DNA from 3 places in the Phyllobacterium sp. T2-21 genome. Region 3 is predicted to be linked to each of the others. Evidence: predicted binding sites of a transcription regulator. Region 3 holds the regulator's gene; each other region holds the start of a gene.
The links. Region 3 encodes LexA, which represses DNA repair genes until DNA is damaged. Its sites were predicted from a motif close to TGTTCNNNNTGTGTTCNG; they were not measured.
Positions count from the first base shown of each region.

Region 1 (6,945 bases), 610 kb from region 3:
CCTCGAGCTTCAGCGTTTCGGAAATCAGCGATTCAGCGCGGATCAGTTCCGGATAGGCCTGGCCCATCTCGCGGATCAGTGCCGGCAGCAGGCGCCACATCAGAGGCTCCTTGGCACCCAGCAGCTGCGCATGGCGCATGGCGCGGCGCATGATGCGGCGCAGCACGTAGCCGCGGCCTTCATTCGACGGCAGCACGCCATCGGCAATGAGGAAGCTCGACGAACGCAGGTGATCGGCGATCACCCGGTGGCTGGCGCGGAATTTTCCTTCCGCCTTGACGCCGGTCGCATCTTCCGACGCGCGGATAAGCGCCCGGAACAGGTCGATATCGTAATTGTCATGTTCGCCCTGCAGCACCGCCGCCAGGCGCTCCAGCCCCATGCCTGTATCGATCGACGGACGCGGCAACTCGATGCGCTCCTCCTTGGTGATCTGCTCGAACTGCATGAAGACGAGGTTCCAGATCTCGATGAAGCGGTCGCCATCCTCGTTGGCGCTGCCGGGAGGGCCGCCCCAGATGTCTTCGCCATGGTCGTAGAAAATCTCCGAGCATGGGCCGCATGGGCCGGTATCGCCCATCGCCCAGAAATTGTCGCTGGTGGCGATGCGGATGATGCGGTCATCGGACAGACCGGCAATCTTCTTCCAGAATCCGGCAGCCGCATCGTCCGTGTGATAGACGGTGACGAGCAGCTTGTTCCTGTCGAGACCATATTCCTTGGTGATCAGATTCCAGGCCAGGCTGATCGCCTCTTCCTTGAAGTAATCGCCGAAGGAGAAATTGCCGAGCATTTCAAAGAAGGTGTGATGGCGGGCGGTATAGCCGACATTGTCCAGGTCATTGTGCTTGCCGCCGGCGCGCACGCATTTCTGCGATGTCGTGGCCCGGCTGTAGGGCCGCTGCTCCAGACCGGTGAAAACATTCTTGAACTGCACCATGCCGGCATTTGTGAACATCAGCGTCGGGTCGTTGCGCGGCACAAGCGGGCTCGACGCCACGATCTCATGGCCGTTCTTCTTGAAATAGTTCAGAAATGTCGACCGGATTTCGTTGACGCCACTCATGTGCATTGCCTTCTGACTTGTCTCTAACCAAAGCGAAATAGCCCCTTTCTGCAACAAAGGGCGGAACGCAACGCTTGTAGCGATGCGACCGCGGCCTGTCCAGAAAATCCCTGTGATAATAGGCTCCGCTTATGAACAGCACAGTCTTCGAATGCGTGCACTCTCCCTCATGCTGAGCTTGTCGAAGCACGCAGAGCGGTTGTGCGTGCTTCGACAAGCTCAGCATGAGGGAAGTTAGCCCCAATATGAAAGACGGTCTTACAGCGTGAGAGCATTTTAAAAGAAAAACCCGCATCCGGCGGCCGGATACGGGTTTGAATTGCAGACCGGAACGGTCGTCCTGGGAGATCAGCCTTCTGCGGCCTCGGGTCCGTCATTGTCCTCGACATCGTCCGGGCCCTTGTCCAGCATCTGCTCGGCAATCAGACCGGCATTCTGGCGCAGGACCAGCTCAATCTCATTGGCGACTTCGGGATTGTCCTTGAGGAAGAGTTTTGCGTTGTCGCGGCCCTGCCCCAGACGCTGGGAATTGTAGGAGAACCACGAACCCGACTTTTCAACGATACCAGCCTTGACGCCGAGATCGACCAGTTCGCCGGTCTTGGATACGCCTTCGCCATACATGATGTCGAATTCGACCTGCTTGAAGGGGGGCGCAAGCTTGTTCTTGACCACCTTGACGCGGGTCTGGTTGCCGACCACCTCGTCACGTTCCTTCAGCGCACCGATGCGGCGGATATCGAGACGCACCGAAGCATAGAATTTCAGCGCATTGCCGCCCGTCGTGGTTTCAGGCGAACCGAACATCACGCCGATCTTCATGCGGATCTGGTTGATGAAGATAACCATGCAATTGGAGCGGGAAATGGATGCGGTCAGCTTGCGCAGTGCCTGGCTCATCAAGCGGGCCTGCAGGCCGGGGAGAGAATCGCCCATCTCGCCTTCGATTTCCGCACGCGGGGTCAAAGCGGCAACGGAATCGACCACCAGAACATCGATCGCACCGGAACGCACCAGCGTGTCGGTGATCTCCAGCGCCTGCTCGCCCGTATCGGGCTGCGAGATCAGAAGATTCTCCAGATCCACGCCCAGCTTGCGGGCATAGACCGGGTCCAGCGCATGTTCCGCATCGACAAAGGCGCAGATACCGCCCTTCTTCTGGGCTTCCGCAATCGTATGCAGCGCCAAGGTTGTCTTACCCGAGCTTTCCGGCCCGTAAATCTCGACAATGCGGCCTTTCGGCAGACCGCCAACGCCAAGGGCTATATCCAGGGAAAGCGACCCGGTCGAAACCGTCTCGATTTCCACAACCTGCTCATTGCGTCCAAGCCGCATGATCGAACCCTTACCAAAGGCTCTCTCGATCTGTGACAATGCCGCATCCAGCGCTTTCGTTTTATCCACCGAATTACCCTCAACTAACCGCAAAGAATTTTGAGCCATGTTACACCACCCCTGTGCTATCCATGAAGCCCGGATGCTCCGGCCTTTGAAGATATTTGTATCTGTTTTGTTCTCATTTGGCAATATGCACAAGCCATTGAAAAACAATGATAACACAAAAATGTTCTTAAAATGTTCCGAAAGTTGGCTGCCTGCGCTTGTCCACATGTTCCTCATGTTCGGGCCGCATGAACGGGAAAACCGCGCCCGGCAAATTCGAATCGTTGCGGCGATTGCGTCAGGGCAGCAGGCCATCTAGAGAAGGAAAGGACCAAGTGTCTTGCAACCGATAATTTTGTTCAGCAAAAGCCACCAACCATGACTCAGGATTACACACCGCTGCTGTTTGCTGTCGGCGGCGCCCATATGGACCGGCGCGGCCAGAGCAGCGTTCCCTTCATTCCCGGCGCGTCCAACCCCGGCATCATGCGCGAAGAGCCCGGCGGCGGCGTGTTCAATGCATTGCGCCTTGCCGTGCGGCGCGGTGTACGGGCAGAAATGCTGTCGGTGCGCGGCGGCGACCGGGTTGGCGATGTCATCAGCGCCGCCTTTGAGGCCGCCGGAATCAAGGACAGTTCCGCCGTGTTCATCGACCGGGCAACCCCGAGCTATACGGCGATCCTCGATGAACAGGGCGATGTGGTTGCGGCCATTGCCGACATGGCGCTGTATGAACTCGCCCTGCCCCGGCAGCTCAGGCGGCGCAAGGTGCGCGATTCCATCGATGCCGCCGATGCGGTTTTCGGCGATGCCAATCTGCCGTCGGAAGCGCTGCAGAAACTGGCCGAGCTTGCCGGCGGCAAACCGCTCTATGCGCTGGCGATTTCCCCGGCCAAGGCAGTGCGGTTGCGGCCGGTTCTCGGCGATCTCGCTTGCCTGTTCCTCAACCGGCGTGAAGCCTTTGCGCTGACGGGACTGGGCGCCGATGCCAGCCTGCCCGATCTGCACCGCGCCCTGACGGCAGAGGGTCTGCACACTGCCGTTGTCAGCAATGGCGGGCAGGCTGCGCTGGTCTATTCCAGCGGCGGTGCATTCTCCCTGCTTCCGCCCGCGCTGACCGGTATCGCCGATGTGACCGGCGCGGGTGATGCGCTGGCCGGCGGCACCATATCGGCGCTGATGCGCGGCCTTCCCCTCGCGCAAGCCGTGCGCGAAGGCTTTGCCGCCTCGGCGCTGACACTGCAAACCCATTCGGCAACGCCGATCTTCACATCCAGGATTTTCGACGCGGCCCTCGCGACCATACCGGAGGCCATCCCGCTCGCATGAGCCAACGGCCTGATACGACAAAGGAAAGAACCATGACTACAACAGCCCTCAACCCGTTCACCGACATTGCACCGGAGGTGCAGAAAGCACTTGCCGCCGGGCAGCCGGTGGTGGCGCTGGAAAGCACGATCATCACCCACGGCATGCCCTACCCGGACAACAGCCGCATGGCCGCCGATGTCGAGACGATCATCCGCGATGGCGGCGCAGTCCCGGCAACCATCGCCATTATCGATGGCCGCCTGAAGATCGGCATTTCGGCCGAAGAACGTGAGGCGCTGGCGCAGGTCAAGGGCGCCATGAAGCTGTCGCGCGCCGATCTGGCGTTTGCGCTGTCGGAAGGCCGCACCGGCGGCACCACCGTTGCCGCCACCATGCTGGCCGCACACATGGCCGGGATCAAGGTGTTTGCCACGGGCGGCATCGGCGGCGTGCACATGGGCGCGGAGACCAGTTTCGACATATCGGCCGATCTGGAAGAATTGGGCCGCACCCCGGTAATCGTCGTCTCGGCGGGCGCCAAGGCGATTCTGGATATTGAAAAGACGCTGGAAGTGCTTGAAACCAAAGGCGTACCCGTTGTGGTGCATGGAGCGGATGTTCTGCCGGCCTTCTGGTCGCGCCAGTCGCATCTCAAGGCCCCCTTGCGTCTCGACACGCCGGAAGCCATCGCCAGGTTCCAGGCGACGCGCAGCGCCATCGGCGTCAACGGCGGCATGCTGATCGCCAACCCGATTCCGCTGGAAAGCGAAATTCCGGCCGACATCATGGGCGGATACATCCGTGAAGCCCTGTCGCGCGCCACAAAAAATGGCATCACGGGCAAGGCCGTAACGCCATATCTTCTTTCGGAAATTCTCGACATCACCAAGGGCGAAAGCCTGAAGGCGAATATCGCCCTGGTGGAAAACAATGCACGCCTTGCAGCGCGCATTGCTGTCGCCCTGACACTGGTCAGGTAAGCGGCGAAATCTGCAGTTCGACGCGGCGATTCTGCGACCGGCCGGCTTCCGAATTGTTGGAAGCAATCGGCCGGTCCATGCCCAAGCCGCGAACGGAGAAACGCCGATTGTCGATGCCCTGCTGGGTCAGGTAGTTCGAAACGGACAGCGCGCGGCGCTCGGACAGAAGCTGATTGTACTGCTGGCCGCCGACATTGTCCGTATGGCCATAGACGTCGATGATGCTGCGGTCGAACTTGCGCAGCACCACTGCAACCGAATTCAGCGTTGCAAAGAACTGCGGCTTCACCGCATCCTGATCGGTAGCGAAGGTGATGTTCGACGGCATGTTCAGGATGATCTGGTCGCCGTTACGGGTCACCGATACGCCCGTGCCCTGCAGCTGGGCCCGAAGTTCCGATTCCTGGCGGTCCATGTAATTGCCGACAGCACCGCCGGCCAATGCGCCGATACCGGCACCGATCAGCGCCGCGTTGCGGCCGGATTTGCCACCGCCGCCAACGGCGAGACCACCCAGCGCACCAACCGCTGCGCCAATTGCCGCGCCACCGGCCGTATTCGATATTTTTTGCTCGCCGGTATAGGGATCGGTGGTGGTGCAACCGGCCAAAAACGTCGCGGCAAGACAGCCGATGGCAAACTTCTTGATCATGGAATCAGGTCCCCGTTGGAAATGTTGCGAAATATAGCATCGAATACGGCAAAATATGGAAAGCAAACGGCTAAATCAGCCGTAGCCGCGCCATGGCCAGAGCATCGACAAACCGCCCGTTCTTGAAGGCATAATCCCGGTGCACGCCTTCCCGCTCGAAGCCGCATTTTTCGTAGAGACCGATGGCTTTGACGTTGTCGGCATGGACCGTCAATTCCAGGCGCCGGATGTTGAGCCAGTTGTCCGCCGCATCGATCAGGGCAAGCAGCAGCGCCTTGCCTATGCCGCGCCCGGTGAAATCGTCATGCACGCCGAGCCCGAGATGCGCCGTATGGGCCCGCCTGCCATCGGAGCGATGCAAGCCCGCGTGGCCAACGATCTGCTGATCGATCTCGGCAACGATGCTTGTCGTCCCCGCGCCCAGACTTTCGAGCCATTTGCGGGTCTGCTCCGCACTTTGAAAGGGCAAACGCAGCGTACCGGCACGAAAACCGGGTAAATTGGTCAATGCGTTGATCTGTTCAAAATCGGCGACACGCGCCGCCCGGATCGAGAATGCGCTATCGTGGGGTGGTGATAAAGGTTGGTCTTGCATCTTGCTCTCCGTTTGTTCGAGGAGAGCGAAGGTCAGACCCTGCTCGCCTCGTGGCAGGGTCTGGTGAAAGATCGCGTCGACGTCAGCGCAACAGCTCTCCACCACCCCTGGAAAGGAGTGCGGTGTACAGCATCACGATATTCGAACGACGGATCATGCCGCCATCTTTCACCACAATATCAGTGATTTCAAGAGAGTTTCTGATTCAAAATCTGATCCCGGTTCAAAAAATTTGACGGATATGCCGGGCGGAATTCATTTGCGCCGCCGGTCTTATTCCAACATGCTCCGCCGCACCCAAACGACATCGACAGGATTTCGCATGACTGAGACCTCACAATCACCCGTAGCAATCATCACCGGCGGCGGACGCGGCATGGGTGCAGGCATAGCGCGCGAGCTGCACGCCAGAGGCTACCGGCTCGGCCTGATGTCGCCATCCGGCAGCGCCATCGAGCTGGCAGCGGAATTGGGTGCAATCGGCATCAAGGGTTCGGCTGGAGAAGCCAAGGATCTGGAAACGCTCGTCGCCAAGACAGCGGAAGCCTATGGGCGCATCGACGCCGTGGTCAACCACACCGGCCATCCGCCGAAGGGTGACCTCATCGACATCACCGACGAGAAATGGGCGCTTGGCAATGATCTGATGGTGCTGAGCGTCGTGCGCATGGCGCGGCTCGTCACACCCTATATGCTGAAGCAGGGCAAAGGCGCCTGGGTGAACATCACCACCTTCGCCGCTTTCGAGCCCAGCCTCGTCTTCCCGGTGTCCTGCGCCTATCGCGCCGCCGTCGGCGCCTATACAAAACTCTACGCGGATCGCTACGCCGCCGACAATATCCGCATGAATGCGGTGCTTCCCGGCTTTATCGACAGTCTCGATCACAAGCCGGGCACCGAGAGCGGCATTCCGATGAAACGCGTCGGCACCATGAACGAGATCGCCAAGACAACCGCG
Region 1 covers NZ_AP027912.1:2,899,031-2,905,975, forward strand. Annotated here, with positions in the region: gene alaS (alanine--tRNA ligase) at 1-1,066, opposite strand, end outside; gene recA (recombinase RecA) at 1,415-2,509, opposite strand; gene ACZ5FP_RS14605 (carbohydrate kinase family protein) at 2,828-3,778, shown strand; gene ACZ5FP_RS14610 (pseudouridine-5'-phosphate glycosidase) at 3,811-4,740, shown strand; gene ACZ5FP_RS14615 (YiaD family glycine zipper/OmpA-like lipoprotein) at 4,733-5,392, opposite strand; gene ACZ5FP_RS14620 (GNAT family N-acetyltransferase) at 5,463-5,987, opposite strand; gene ACZ5FP_RS14625 (SDR family oxidoreductase) at 6,310-6,945, shown strand, end outside.
Region 1: a site for LexA is predicted at 2,632-2,649, ahead of recA (recombinase RecA). Genes of this name have one in related genera too.

Region 2 (6,945 bases), 110 kb from region 3:
CCACGCTGCGGTGAATTTTCGCCGGCACGTATTCGTCGTTGATCCGCACCTCCCATTCGGCGCGGATCCTGCCCGTATGCGGCCGCAGGCGGTCGCCAAGGCCGTCGAGGCGCCCCTTGCGCACCAGTTCCACCACAAGCGCAATGGCGGCCAGCACGTCCCTGTCGGCGGCCGTTGGTGCAATCGGATGGAAGCCGTCGGGAAATTCCTCCGCGATGAAGCCGGTGGACAGCCGCCCTTCCCGCCAGCGCGGATGCTGCATCAGCGCCGCCAGGAACGGGATGTTGTGCTCGATGCCGTCGACCACGAAGGTATCGAGCGCATCGGCCATGGCGTCGATGGCTTCCAGCCGGGTCGGCGCCCAGGTGCAGAGCTTTGCCACCATGGGGTCGTAGAACATCGAAATTTCCGAACCTTCCGTCACGCCGGTGTCGTTGCGGATGATGGTCTTGCCGACCGGGCCTTCGCTTGGCGGGCGATAGCGGGTCAGGCGGCCGATCGACGGCAGGAAATTGCGATAGGGATCTTCGGCATAAAGGCGGCTTTCGATGGCCCAGCCGTTCAGCTTGACGTCCGACTGCTTCAGCGCGAGCTTTTCGCCCGCTGCCACGCGGATCATCTGCTCGACCAGATCGATGCCGGTGATCAATTCCGTCACCGGATGTTCCACCTGCAGACGGGTGTTCATCTCGAGGAAATAGAAGTTGCGGTGCTTGTCGACGATGAACTCGACCGTACCGGCGCTCTGGTAGTCCACCGCCTTGGCCAGGGCCACGGCCTGTTCGCCCATGGCCTTGCGGGTGGCCTCGTCGAGGAACGGCGACGGGGCTTCTTCCACCACCTTCTGGTTGCGGCGCTGCACCGAGCACTCGCGCTCGCCCAGATAGATGCAGTTGCCAAAACTGTCGCCCAGCACCTGGATTTCGATGTGGCGCGGCTCGACCACGAATTTTTCGATGAAAACCCGGTCATCCCCGAAGGAATTGCGCGCTTCCGAGGTGGCGCGTTCAAAGCCGTCGCGCACTTCGCTCTCGTCCCAGGCGATGCGCATGCCCTTGCCGCCGCCGCCGGCGGAGGCCTTGATCATCACGGGATAGCCGATTTCACCGGCGATCTTTTCCGCATGCGCCGCATCGGTGATGATGTCGAGAAAGCCCGGAACCGTGTTCACCTTGGCGGCATTGGCGAATTTCTTCGATTCGATCTTGTCGCCCATGGCGATGATCGCCCTGGGCTTCGGCCCGATGAAGACGATGCCCTGCTTCTCCAGTTCCTCGCAGAAAGAGGCGCGCTCGGACAGGAAGCCGTAGCCGGGATGAACGGCCTCAGCGCCCGTCGCCTTGCACGCGGCAATGATCTTGTCGGCGACGAGATAGCTCTCGGAGGCCGCCGCCGGACCGATATGCACCGCCTCGTCGGCCATGTCGACATGAACCGCATCGCGATCCGCGTCGGAATAGACCGCCACCGTGGCGATACCCATTTTCCTTGCCGACTTGATCACGCGGCAGGCAATTTCCCCACGGTTGGCAATCAGGATTTTCTTGAACACTTTTATGGACCTCCCGCACAAAATGCGCCTCTGGTTCTATTGCCAATGGCTGATTTGCTCAACTGCTATTGTCAGTGCTTGCATGGAAAGCAGACCGGTTAATTGAAAGCGGGCTCCGGCGTTTTCTGCTTTTTCCCCTCGCGCCAGACCACATAGGCACCCGAGGCAATGATGATGGCGATGCCCAGCCATTTCGACGCGGTCGGAAACTCCTGGAATACGAACAGGCCGATGATGACGGCCATGACGATTTCCAGATACTGGAACGGCGCCAGCAGCGACGCCGGCGCAAGGCGCGAAGCCTGCACCACGAGGAGATGCCCGCCCGTGGCGATCGCGCCGATGGCAAACAAAAGGAACCAGGACATGCCGGTTGCGGGCGTGCCCAGCGTCATGTCGCTGACGCCGAAGGCTGCACCGAGGAACAGCGCGACGATCACCGTCACCGTACCGCCGATGCCGGCATAGAGCTGCATGACCAGCGGCGTGTCGTGCACGCCCAGGCGGCGGTTGAGAACGAGATAGACCGCAAACAGCGCCGCCGTACCCAGCGGCAGCAGCGAAACCCAGCCGAACAGCTCCCAGCTCGGCTGGATGACGATCAGTGTCCCGATGAACCCGACCGCAACCGCAATGCGCCGGCGCCAGCCGACGGTTTCCTTCAGCACCACGGCCGAGAGCAGCGTCAGCATCAGCGGCTCGACGAAAAACACCGCCATGGCGTCGGCAAGCGGCATGTATTTGACGGCGGCAAAGAAGCACAGACTGCCGATGCCCATCAGAAAACCGCGCAGCAGGTTGCCCCAGAGGTTGTGCGGCTTGAGCGAGCGCATGCCGGTCAGCGCCACGATGATCAGCATGGTCAGGATCGTCTGGACAACGAAGCGTGACAACGTCACCGTGGCCGGCGGCAGGCTGTCCACCGTCGACAGCCATTTGGCGATGGCATCCATCATCGGCAGGATAAACATCGCACCGGCCATCGTTCCGACGCCCCTCATTTGCGGCGAGGTTGTGTTTTCCATGGTGCGGCCTTTCCGGGACAAATGGCTCAGGTGGGGCCCCAGCCATATCGGCTCTGCGGAAAAATGCAATCATCCGCATAATGCAAAATGGAAGCAGAATGCCGCCGGATTTGACTTTTCTGCTTCCAAATGGTGCAAAAGCTTTCGTCTACACTTTAAAAACAAGAAAAAGATGGAGAAAGCCATGAATTTCATCTCCAACATCATCACCGCCATGCCCGACACGGACACGCTGGGCGGCCGCCTTTCCCGCGCGCGCGATGCCAAGTCGATGACGGTGGCGCAGCTCGCGGTGCGTGTCGGCGTCAAGCCGGAAACCATCGCCGCCTGGGAATCCGACCGGTCGGAGCCCGGTGTCCACCGCCTGTTCATGCTGGCCGGATCGCTCGGGGTCACGCAGACCTGGCTCATCCACGGGGTCGGACAATCGCCCGACGAGAGCGACACGGCGGACGAAAACCGCCTGCTGAAAAGCCAGATCGCCAATCTCAAGGCTCTGCACCAGGAGCTGGGCGAGCGGATCGAAGAGCTCGAAAAAGCCGTCTCGCGCCTCAAAGCCGCTTGAAACTTGGGTTTTAACCGCATAGTTCTGTGGTGAACCCCGGAACAGATCACGAACGCCCATCGCGTTTCCCGGCGAAGCATGTCAAGATTGCCGGTGATTCGCAGCCCCTGTAGCATTGGCCAAAATACGATATGGATGACAATAACGACCTCTTTTCAGCGGTAGTCAAAACAGCCCGGGAACGCCAGGCAGCGGTGGACCAGACCAGGGTCGAACCCGCCGCGACACCGGTGGCCCCGCCTGTGAAAATCGCGCCGGTTGCGGCCGCGAAGGCCCCGGCACGGGCCGCCCCCGACAGCAGCGGCGGCTACAATGCGGCGCAGATCCAGGTTCTCGATGGTCTCGAACCCGTCCGCCGCCGTCCGGGCATGTATATCGGCGGCACCGACGAGCGGGCGATGCACCATCTCTTTGCCGAAGTCATCGACAACTCGATGGACGAGGCGGTTGCCGGGCACGCCAACTTCATCGATATCGAACTGGACGAGAACGGCTATCTCTCGGTCACCGACAATGGCCGCGGCATCCCCGTCGATCCGCATCCCGATCCCAAGCAGCTCGGCAAATCCGCGCTTGAAGTCATCATGACCACCCTGCATGCGGGCGGCAAATTCGATTCCGACGTCTACGAAACATCGGGCGGTCTGCACGGCGTCGGCATATCGGTGGTGAACGCCCTGTCCGATCATGTGGAAGTGGAAGTGGCCCGCAACCGGCGCCTCTACCGCCAGCGCTTCTCGCGCGGCCATCCGCTCGGACCGATCGAGGATGTCGGCGAGGTGCACAACCGTCGCGGCACGCGCGTGACCTTCCATCCGGACCCGGAGATTTTCGGCCAGGGCGCCAAGTTCGATCCGGCCCGGCTTTTCAAGATGGCCCGGTCAAAGGCCTATCTCTTCGGCGGCGTTGAAATCCGCTGGAACTGCGCGCCATCCCTGCTCGACCCGAAGGACCCGACACCTGACAAGGCGGTGTTTCACTTCCCCGGCGGGTTGAAGGATTATCTGGCGGCCTCGCTCGGCAAGGATTTTCAGGTCACGCGCGACATGTTCGCGGGCAGGACGGAAAAGTCCGGCGGGCACGGCGCGCTGGAATGGGCGGTTGCCTGGTATGGCGGCGACGGCTTTGTCCATTCCTACTGCAACACGATTCCCACAGGCGAAGGCGGCACGCATGAGGCGGGTCTGCGCATCGCCCTCACCCGTGGCCTGAAGGCCTATGCGGAACTGACCGGCAACAAGCGCGCGTCGATCATCACCACCGATGACGTGATGATCTCGTCGGCGGCCATGCTGTCGGTGTTCATCCGCGAACCGGAATTCGTCGGCCAGACCAAGGACAAGCTTGCCACGGTCGAAGCGCAGCGCATTGTCGAAAATGCCATCCGCGATCCATTCGATCATTGGCTTGCCGCCTCGCCGCAGGAAGCATCGAAGCTGCTGGACTGGGTGGTGGAGCGTGCGGACGAGCGCGTCAAGCGCCGCCAGGAAAAGGAAGTCAACCGCAAGTCGGCGGTGCGCAAGCTGCGCCTGCCGGGCAAGCTGGCCGACTGTACCCAGACGGGTGCGCTCGGCGCCGAACTCTTCATCGTCGAGGGTGATTCCGCCGGCGGCTCGGCCAAGCAGGCGCGGGACCGCGCCACGCAGGCGGTGCTGCCGCTGCGCGGCAAGATCCTCAACGTCGTCAGCGCCGGGCGGGAAAAGATGACGGCCAACCAGCAGATCGGCGACCTGATCCAGGCGCTCGGCTGCGGCACGCGGTCAAAATACCGCGACGAGGATTTGCGCTACGACCGCATTATCATCATGACCGATGCCGACGTCGACGGTGCGCACATCGCCTCGCTGCTCATCACCTTCTTCTATCAGGAAATGCCGGAACTCATTCGCAACGGCCACCTGTTCCTCGGCGTGCCGCCGCTCTACCGCATCGCCCAGGGTGGCAAGGTTGCCTATGCCCGCGATGACGCGCACAAGGATGAACTGATGCGCACGCTGTTCACCGGCAAGGGCAAGATCGAGATCGGACGCTTCAAGGGCCTCGGCGAAATGCGCGCCGACCAGCTCAAGGAAACGACGATGGACCGCAAGAAGCGCACGCTTTTGCGGGTGCAGATCGACGAGGAGTGGATCGAGGAAACAAAACTCGCGGTCGATGATCTGATGGGCACGAAACCGGAAGCCCGCTTCCGCTTCATCCAGGACCGCGCCGCGTTCGTGGAAGAGCTGGACATCTGATATTCAGCGATGAAACCTGTTTCAGATGGCGGTGCTTTGCATCGCCATTTTGTTTTGGGGCAAGCGCTCAATGGCTTTCCCCCCCTCTGTCCTGCCGGACATCTCCTCCACAAGGGGGGAGATCGCATCGGCATCAATCATCTCGGTCAACTTTCCCCCTTGAAGATCAACTGAAACAGCTGTGACAGCTGATCTCCCCCCTTGTGGGGGAGATGGGCGGCAGCCCAGAGGGGGGGTGAAAAGTATTTGGGCTGAAACTTATCCACCACATCCCAAGCCGAGATATTCTCATCCCTGTCCTTTCCGGCGGGAATGCTTCCTCACCCCTCAAAATCAGAAAAAGGAAGCGCAGCAGTAGACGGAGCGGCGTCACGCACTCATTTGTGCCTTGTGCGAATACGATCAAGCATGTCAGCAATAGCTTGATGCGGCTTTGATTTTATTATGGAATGAACACCATCAATGCAATCTATCGTATAATTATGATATTCATCATAGGCATCATAACCCAAATATCCCAATATAGATGTGTCATCCAAAAAACAGACACCGAATATTTTCCTGCCGCCATCGAATAGAGAATATTTCACATTGCACGATTCATGCACGACTGGCATGCGCACCAAATGAACCCCTTGTGATTTTATGGATTGATCATCGTTAAGCCACGCATAATGCGTATAGGTTTGGACATGGTGAACATCGTTGATATTCAGGATGTCTTTTTCTCCATAATTTGACAGAAGATCCCTTTCGGCATCCCCTGTCAAATGTATGTTTTTGACTATTTCCATTTCACTTAAAAGCCAATTTTGAAAGCCTTACGAAAGATTCACCCAAGACAAATTGTCATCATCGACATGTCATAAGATAGCGCACTTTCGTCAAAATGCGTCGTGGCTTTTCTTTCTGCGAATATTCACCAACAAGCCCTAAGTTTTTGGAGCTGGCGTCGTGGGAGGACAGTCTATCCCCCGAGTGGTGGTTATTGAATAAGTTCCAATCGGTGTTTTATATACGCAGATCTTATCTCTTCTATAGGTAAAACTCTCTTGAAGGGTTCCTGAAAAAGCAATTCTTGCGCCGTCCAGGGCTGACTTTGCGCTGCCCGTTGGTCCGCCTATCCCCCAATGATCTTTTGAATCGTAGGTTCCTGATCGGCCGGGCGCGCCGCCCCATACGAGATCGAGTTCGGCCTCAGCCAATTCACGCATGTCATCTCCTTTCGCAAAAGTTCGCAACAGGATGGGTGTCGCGTTCAAAAGATGACTGAATTTATCCATTTTAAAAATTCGCAGTCCTCCCTAGGAAGAGCGAACCGCGCATGATGGTTCTGCCAACCGCTTCGTTCGAAAAAAATCACGCCAACTTATCCACCACGTCCCAAGCCGAGATATTCTCATCCCTGTCCTTTCCGGCGGGAATGCTTCCGGAAACCTTCGAAAGTCGGGAAAGGACCGGCACTTCATCCCGCAGGCAAAACCTGCGGGACGAGGAGGTTGCGCTGAGGCTGTGCGCGTTTCCGATGAGGAAACAAGGCAGAACAGGCAAGACCTGAAATCGCCG
Region 2 covers NZ_AP027912.1:2,183,055-2,189,999, reverse strand. Annotated here, with positions in the region: gene ACZ5FP_RS11030 (ATP-binding protein) at 1-1,504, opposite strand, end outside; gene ACZ5FP_RS11025 (DMT family transporter) at 1,651-2,577, opposite strand; gene ACZ5FP_RS11020 (helix-turn-helix domain-containing protein) at 2,762-3,142, shown strand; gene parE (DNA topoisomerase IV subunit B) at 3,274-5,379, shown strand; gene ACZ5FP_RS11010 (hypothetical protein) at 5,401-5,529, opposite strand; gene ACZ5FP_RS11005 (hypothetical protein) at 5,757-6,173, opposite strand; gene ACZ5FP_RS11000 (hypothetical protein) at 6,312-6,662, opposite strand.
Region 2: a site for LexA is predicted at 3,180-3,197, ahead of parE (DNA topoisomerase IV subunit B). Genes of this name have one in related genera too.

Region 3 (6,945 bases):
CCTTTCTTGCTTCAGCTCCCGCTGACATCCCGTGTACCATTCCGAAGTTCGCTGCTTGAGCAGTAGACTCTCGTCGAACTTCGGAAGTGAAAGCACACGAGTTACTTCATATTCCAGTATGCCTTTGAAACAGGATGTTCCTTCCAGGCAGGTTATTTTCTGACCTCTGCGTTCAGCACACTGGCCCAAAGCCTTGACCTCTTTGCAAGGTCTTTATCCTGATTTTCTCAGGCACGTCACCGTAGCCGAACGGCATAATGTTGCAATGCAAAAATGCACCGCCGAGGCTACGGATTAACCTTTTATCCGGTCTTCGATACGGCCCAGTGACTCCTCGCGGCCAAGCACCGCCAGCACGTCGAAAACCCCCGGAGATGTTGCTCTTCCCGTCAGCGCGGCGCGCAAGGGCTGGGCAATTTTACCCAGCTTCAGGCCGGTATTTTCCGCATGAACCCGCACCGCGGCATCCAATGCTTCGGCAGTCCAGTCATTGACGGCCGACAGCGCCGGAAGAACGCCGGAAAGCACACCCAGGCCCTCTTCATTCAACAGGCCGGCTGCCTTTTCATCCAATGCCAACGGGCGTTGCGCAAACAGGTATTTCGCACTGTCCGCCAGTTCGACCAGCGTCTTGGCGCGTTCCTTCAGGCCGGGCATTGCCGCCAGCAATTGCTGACGGGTCCGCTCGTTCAGCCGCGACAGAATGTCCGCGCCGCCTTCGATCTCCGGCAGGATGTCGATCATCGCCTTGACCAGGTCGGCATCGGCGGAGAACCGCATGTAGTGGCCGTTGATCGCTTCGAGCTTCTGGAAGTCGAAACGCGACGCGCCGCGATTGATGTCGGAAATCTCGAACCACTCGATCATCTGCGCATCGGACATGATCTCGTCATCGCCATGGCTCCAGCCGAGGCGGACGAGATAGTTGCGCAGGGCGGCGGGCAGATAGCCCATGGCGCGATAGGCTTCGACGCCGAGTGCGCCGTGACGCTTCGACAGCTTTGCCCCATCCGCACCGTGGATCAGCGGAATATGACCCATCACCGGGATATCCCAGCCCATCGCATCATAGATGATGGCCTGGCGCGCGGCATTGGTCAGGTGATCGTCACCACGGATGATGTGAGTGACGCCCATGTCATGGTCATCGACAACAACCGCGTGCATGTAGGTCGGATTGCCGTCGGAGCGCAGGACGATGAAATCATCGAGATCCTTGTTGGGAAAGCGCACATCGCCCTGTACGAGGTCGCGCACCAGGGTTTCGCCGTCCTGCGGCGCCTTGATGCGGATAACCGGCTTGACGCCTGCAGGGGCTTCCTTCGGATCGCGATCGCGCCAGCGGCCGTCATAGCGCGGCGGGCGGCCCTCGGCGCGGGCTTTTTCGCGCATTTCCTCAAGCTCTGCCGGCGAGGCATAGCAGTAATAGGCCTTGCCCTTGGCGATCAGCTCTTCGGCGACTTCCCGGTGACGGGGCGCGCGCTCGTACTGCGACACCGCATCGCCATCCCAATCGAGGCCCAGCCACTTCAGGCCATCGAGAATGGCCGTGACAGCTGCTTCCGAGGAGCGTTCCCGGTCCGTGTCTTCGATGCGCAGCAGCATCTTGCCGCCCGTATGCTTGGCATAAAGCCAGTTGAACAGGGCTGTGCGGGCACCGCCAATATGGAGGTATCCGGTTGGGGAGGGTGCAAAACGGGTAACAACAGGTGACGACATAAGGACTCCAACAGACGTCTCGGCCATTAGCCTAACATCCAATCGATTTGATCTGGCGTTGATGTAGCATAGGAGCGCTGTCGTGCAAGGGCATTGGCAGAATTGGAGGCAAATGCAGGGGCCCGGCACCAGTACACAAACGAGTGAACGGCAGTTTTTTGATCGTCCGGCGGACGATGAGCCGGGTCTTGCGACCCAAATATCCCAAAATATTGCCGTCACCCGGCGAGGCGTGAGTCTGTCCGTAGCGCTGCGCCGGCGCATGGAGTTGGGGCAGGATTTGCTCCCGGCCGTTTCCCGGGCATGCGGGCGGGATTATGATCGCGGCAGTCTTTTTCTGTTCGTTCCGGTTTTTGCCGGCAGCGGCGCTATCGCCTATTTCGGCTTGCCCGTGGAACCGCGGCTGAGCGCCATCCTTTTCGGATTGACCGCGCTTGCCGGGTTCAAACTCCTGGCACGCGAGCGGCATCTGACCGGGATGTGCCTTTCCGCCGCCCTGCTGGTTGTCATGGGCATGCTCTGCGCCAAACTGGAAACGCTGCGGCTGGATACGCCAATGCTTGGCTCCGCCGTCACCACGCGGCTGACCGGCCGCGTCGTCGCGATCAACCGCGCCGACCGGGGCGGCTGGCGCGTGACGGTGGATGTCGTGGCGACAGAGCGCCCGCAGCTGCATTATGCCCCGGCAAGGCTGGTTGTATCGGCCAGAGCCTTGCCACCTGAAGCCGCCATAGGCAACGGGTTGCGCGGTCTGGTGCATCTGCGCCCGCCATCCGGTCCCGTGCGATCCGGCAATTACGACTTTGCCTTCCACAATTACTACAGGGGCATCGGCGGCAGCGGCTTCTTTCTCGGCAGGCCCGAAGCAGCCTCTCTGCCGGAACCGGCTGATTTGACAACCAGAACGCTGTTTGCCGTCGCTGCGATGCGCCAGGCGCTCACCGATCGTATCCTCGGTCATATACCTGGAGAAGCCGGTGCCATCGCCGCATCGCTGATCACCGGCCAGCGCGATGGCATCAGCGAGGCCACCAACAACGCCATGCGGCTGAGCGGCCTGTCGCATATCCTCTCCATTTCGGGATTGCACATGGCGCTCGTGGCCGGGATCGTCATCGGCTCGCTGCGCGCATGCATGGCCTTTTTTCCGGACTTTGCCGCGCGCTATCCCATCAAGAAATTTTCGGCATGCGCAGCGCTGCTGGCATCGGCCTTCTATCTGCTGCTTTCGGGGATCGACGTGGCGGCCCAGCGCAGCTTTGTCATGCTGGCAGTCATGCTTGTCGCCATGACCGTGGACCGGGCGGCGCTGTCGCTGCGCAATGTTGCCCTGGCCGCCTTGGTAACCATTGCCATCGCGCCGCACGAGGTGATGGGGCCAAGCTTCCAGATGTCCTATTCCGCCACTGCCGCACTGATTGCCCTTTACGGCTGGTGGTCGCCGCGCAAGGCCGGCCGGAATGGCAGGCGTCCGCGCCGCAGCAATCTGTTGGCGCAGCTGCCCGGCAAGATCGGCGATCACATCGTTGACGTCGCGCTGACATCCCTGGTCGCCGGTTCGGCCAGTGCGATCTTTGCCGCCTATCATTTCAACAATACCGCACCGCTCGGACTGATCGGCAACGCATTTGCCTTGCCCGTGGTCTCGGTTCTGGTCATGCCCTTCGCCGTATTGGCGCTGTTGCTGATGCCGTTCGATCTGGATTTCCTGCCGTTCGCCGTCATGGAACGCGGCATCGAGATGGTGGTGTTCATCGCCCATCACGTTGCCGCACTCTCGCCCTCGGGCAATCTTGGTCCGATGCCGCAGCCGAGCCTGATCCTGATGAGTGCGGCACTTGTGATCCTGCTTCTCACGACGTCGTGGTTGCGTCTGTGCAGCCTGCCGCTGTTTGCTGCGGCCGTCCTGATCATGGCACGCACAGCGCCGCCGGATATCGTCCTGTCCGAGGATGGCCGGCTGGCCGGTGTGCGCAATGGCGCGGCATTGATGATCAATCGCCCGCAGGGCGGCGCCTTCACGTTGAACAACTGGCGGCAGGGCTTTGGGCTGGAACAGATCGTCAAACCGGCGCGGATCGGCAAAAAGGCAGCGGAGGGTGCCTTCGAATGCGCCGGAAAGCTCTGTCTGGCGCGAGAACCGGGCGGTCTCGTCATTGCCTATACGGATGATCCCGCGCAAAGGAACGCCGCCTGCAGCGAGGGGAATATTGTCGTGCTGGGCTTTGCCGGTGTGGAAACCGGTTGCCCCGTTCCCGGTCCGATGGTGATCACGCGCCGTGATCTCGCCTTGAACGGTGCTGCCGAAATCCGGTTCGGTTCCGGCGGGCAAGGGCAGGGTGACCTGACGAATCTATCGAAAGCCGGAGAAGCGCTGGAGCAAAGAGTGCAGTCGGCCCGCCTGACCTGGGCGATCGGTCCGCCGGACCGACCCTGGAACAAGTACCGCATCCACTCCAATGCGGCGCGCAACCGGCCGGAGCGTTCACACAAGGCCCACGCGACCGAAGGCGTCCCGGACAATGCTGAACGGGACGCGGCGGCCGGTCAATAACGGCGGATCAGGCCGACGAGCTTGCCCTGCACCCGCACGCGGTCCGGTCCGAAAATCCGCGTTTCGTAGGCAGGGTTGGCGGCTTCCAGGGCAATCGAGGCACCCTTGCGGCGAAACCGCTTGAGGGTGGCCTCCTCGTCATCGACCAGCGCCACGATGATTTCGCCGGGGCTCGCGGTGTCGCCGCGCTTGATGACAACGGTATCGCCGTCGAAAATGCCCGCTTCGATCATCGAGTCGCCCTTGACCTCAAGCGCATAATGTTCGCCGCTGCCGATCATGTCTGGCGGAAGGCTCAGCATGTGGGTTTGGTTTTGGATCGCAGAAATCGGCACACCGGCGGCAATCCGGCCCATGACCGGAATGCTGACATTGGCAGGCATATCCATGTCGTTGGAGGCGCGCGGCTGCGGCTTCGGCGGTGCAACATTGCGTCCGAGACTGCCCTCGATGACGCTCGGCTCGAACTTTCTCTGGCTGTTGAGGCCGGGTGCGATGGAGTCGGGCAGGCGCAGGACTTCCAGCGCGCGCGCCCTGTTCGCAAGCCGGCGAATGAAGCCGCGCTCTTCCAGCGCAGTGATCAGCCGGTGAATGCCGGATTTGGAGGCCAGATCCAGCGCATCCTTCATTTCGTCGAAGGATGGCGGAATGCCCGTCTCCTTCAGACGCTCATGAATGAAGAGAAGAAGTTCATGTTGTTTACGCGTGAGCATTGGCGATCCTTTAGCAGGGAATCGGAAAAACAAAACCAGAACAAACACTATCTGTTCCAGCATTGTTCTACAAGTGCTTAATATTCCGTTGCGGCAATGCTGGAAGCTTGGTTACGAAGCTTGTGGGGGCAGAAATGCGCCCGTTCAGGGTACTGTTCCGCCGGTTTCCAACTGGATATCACAATATCATGACAGCTTTCATCCGAATCGCCGAGCGCCGGGATCTTGGCAGCATCATCGACTGGGCGGCCGCCGAGGGCTGGAACCCCGGGTTGGACGATGCGGATGCATTCTGGGCCGCGGACCCCAAGGGCTATCACGTGCTTGAGGTGAATGGTGAGCTGACGGCAGCGGTCTCGCTGGTCCGCTATGCGCGAGACTACGGCTTTCTCGGTTTCTACATGGTGCGTCCGCAATCGCGCGGTCTGGGTTTCGGCTGGTCGCTCTGGCAGGACGTGCTGAGCGGATTTGCCGGACAGACCGTCGGCCTTGATGGTGTCGTTGCCCAGCAGGAAAACTATCGGAAGTCGGGGTTTGTCTATGCCCATGCGAATTACCGCTATGGCGGCGCACCCGGCTGCAGGGCACCCGTCAGCGGCGATATCGTCGCCATCGATACGCAATGGATTGGCGCCGTCGCCGCCTATGACCGTCAATTCAATCCCGAACCACGGGAATCGTTTATCCGTGCCTGGCTTGGCCCGTCCGGCTCCCGCCACGGCCTGGCCTGCATTGCCGACGGAAAAATCGCGGGGTATGGCGTCGTGCGCGCATGCCGCGAGGGTTGCAAAATCGGTCCCTTGTTTGCCGAAACCGAAGAGATCGCCGACCGGCTGTTTCAATCGCTCGCAGCAAAAGCCGGGGATGCACAGGTCTTTCTGGATATTCCCGGGACCAATGGGGCCGCGCGGCGCCTTTGCGACCGCTATGGTCTCGCGCCGGTGTTCGAAACCGCACGCATGTATCGCGGACCGGCGCCCGAATTGCCGCTCGACCGGATTTTTGGCATCACAACCTTCGAATTGGGCTAGGCACTCACCGGCGCGGGGCGACGGGCGGACCGCTCGATTGGCGCAGGATGAGTTCGACCGGCCATATCTCATGGATGTTCTCGACCGGCTCGCCGTCGAGGACGCGCACCAGCAGTTCGGCGATACGCGATCCGGCGGAGCGGATCGACGACCGGGTGGTGGTCATGGCGGGGACCATGTTGCTGGCATTGAGATAGGGGAACACGTCGTCATGGGCGATCACCGAAACTTCCTTGCCGAGTTCATAGCCCCTTGAACGGATGGCGCGGAAAATGCCGAGCGCCGTCATCATCGAGCCGGCGAGAATGGCGGTCGGATGCGGCGTATAGGACAAGAGCCGCTGCGCCTCATGGAAACCGGTTTCATCGGAAAAACGCTCATGCACGATGAAGCGCGGATCAACGGCAATGCCGCGCTCCAGCAATGCTTCGCGATAACCCATTTCCCGGTGTTCGGAAAACGTGTGGCCCTTCAGCCCGTCAATCATCGCGATATGCCGGTGGCCGAGATCGATCAGGTGCGATGCCGCCTGCCGGAAGGCGCCGGCATTGTCGATGTCGAGCCAGGCATGCGGGGCGGCGATATTGGTTCGCCCGTGCAGCACAAAGGGAAATTTCGCTTCCGTCAGCATGGCGACCCGCTCGTCCATCAGGGTGGGGCCGGTGACGATGATGCCGTCCACGCGCTTGCTGGAAATCAGCCGCCGGTAGGCCGCAAGCTCGTCATTGTTGATGCTCGGGCTCATCAGCAGGTCCATTTCATGCTGCGACAGCTGCTCGGCCAGACCGGAAAAGAACTCGCTCGTGTGCGGACCGAAACGTTCGCTGCGGTCGCGCGGCATCAGGATGCCGATGGCGCCGATGCGGCCGATGGCAAGGCGCCGGGCATTGGCATTCGCGCTGTAACCGAATTTGAGGGCTGCCTGGCT
Region 3 covers NZ_AP027912.1:2,292,435-2,299,379, forward strand. Annotated here, with positions in the region: gene gltX (glutamate--tRNA ligase) at 295-1,719, opposite strand; gene ACZ5FP_RS11495 (ComEC/Rec2 family competence protein) at 1,952-4,273, shown strand; gene lexA (transcriptional repressor LexA) at 4,267-4,986, opposite strand; gene ACZ5FP_RS11505 (GNAT family N-acetyltransferase) at 5,175-6,017, shown strand; gene ACZ5FP_RS11510 (substrate-binding domain-containing protein) at 6,022-6,945, opposite strand, start outside.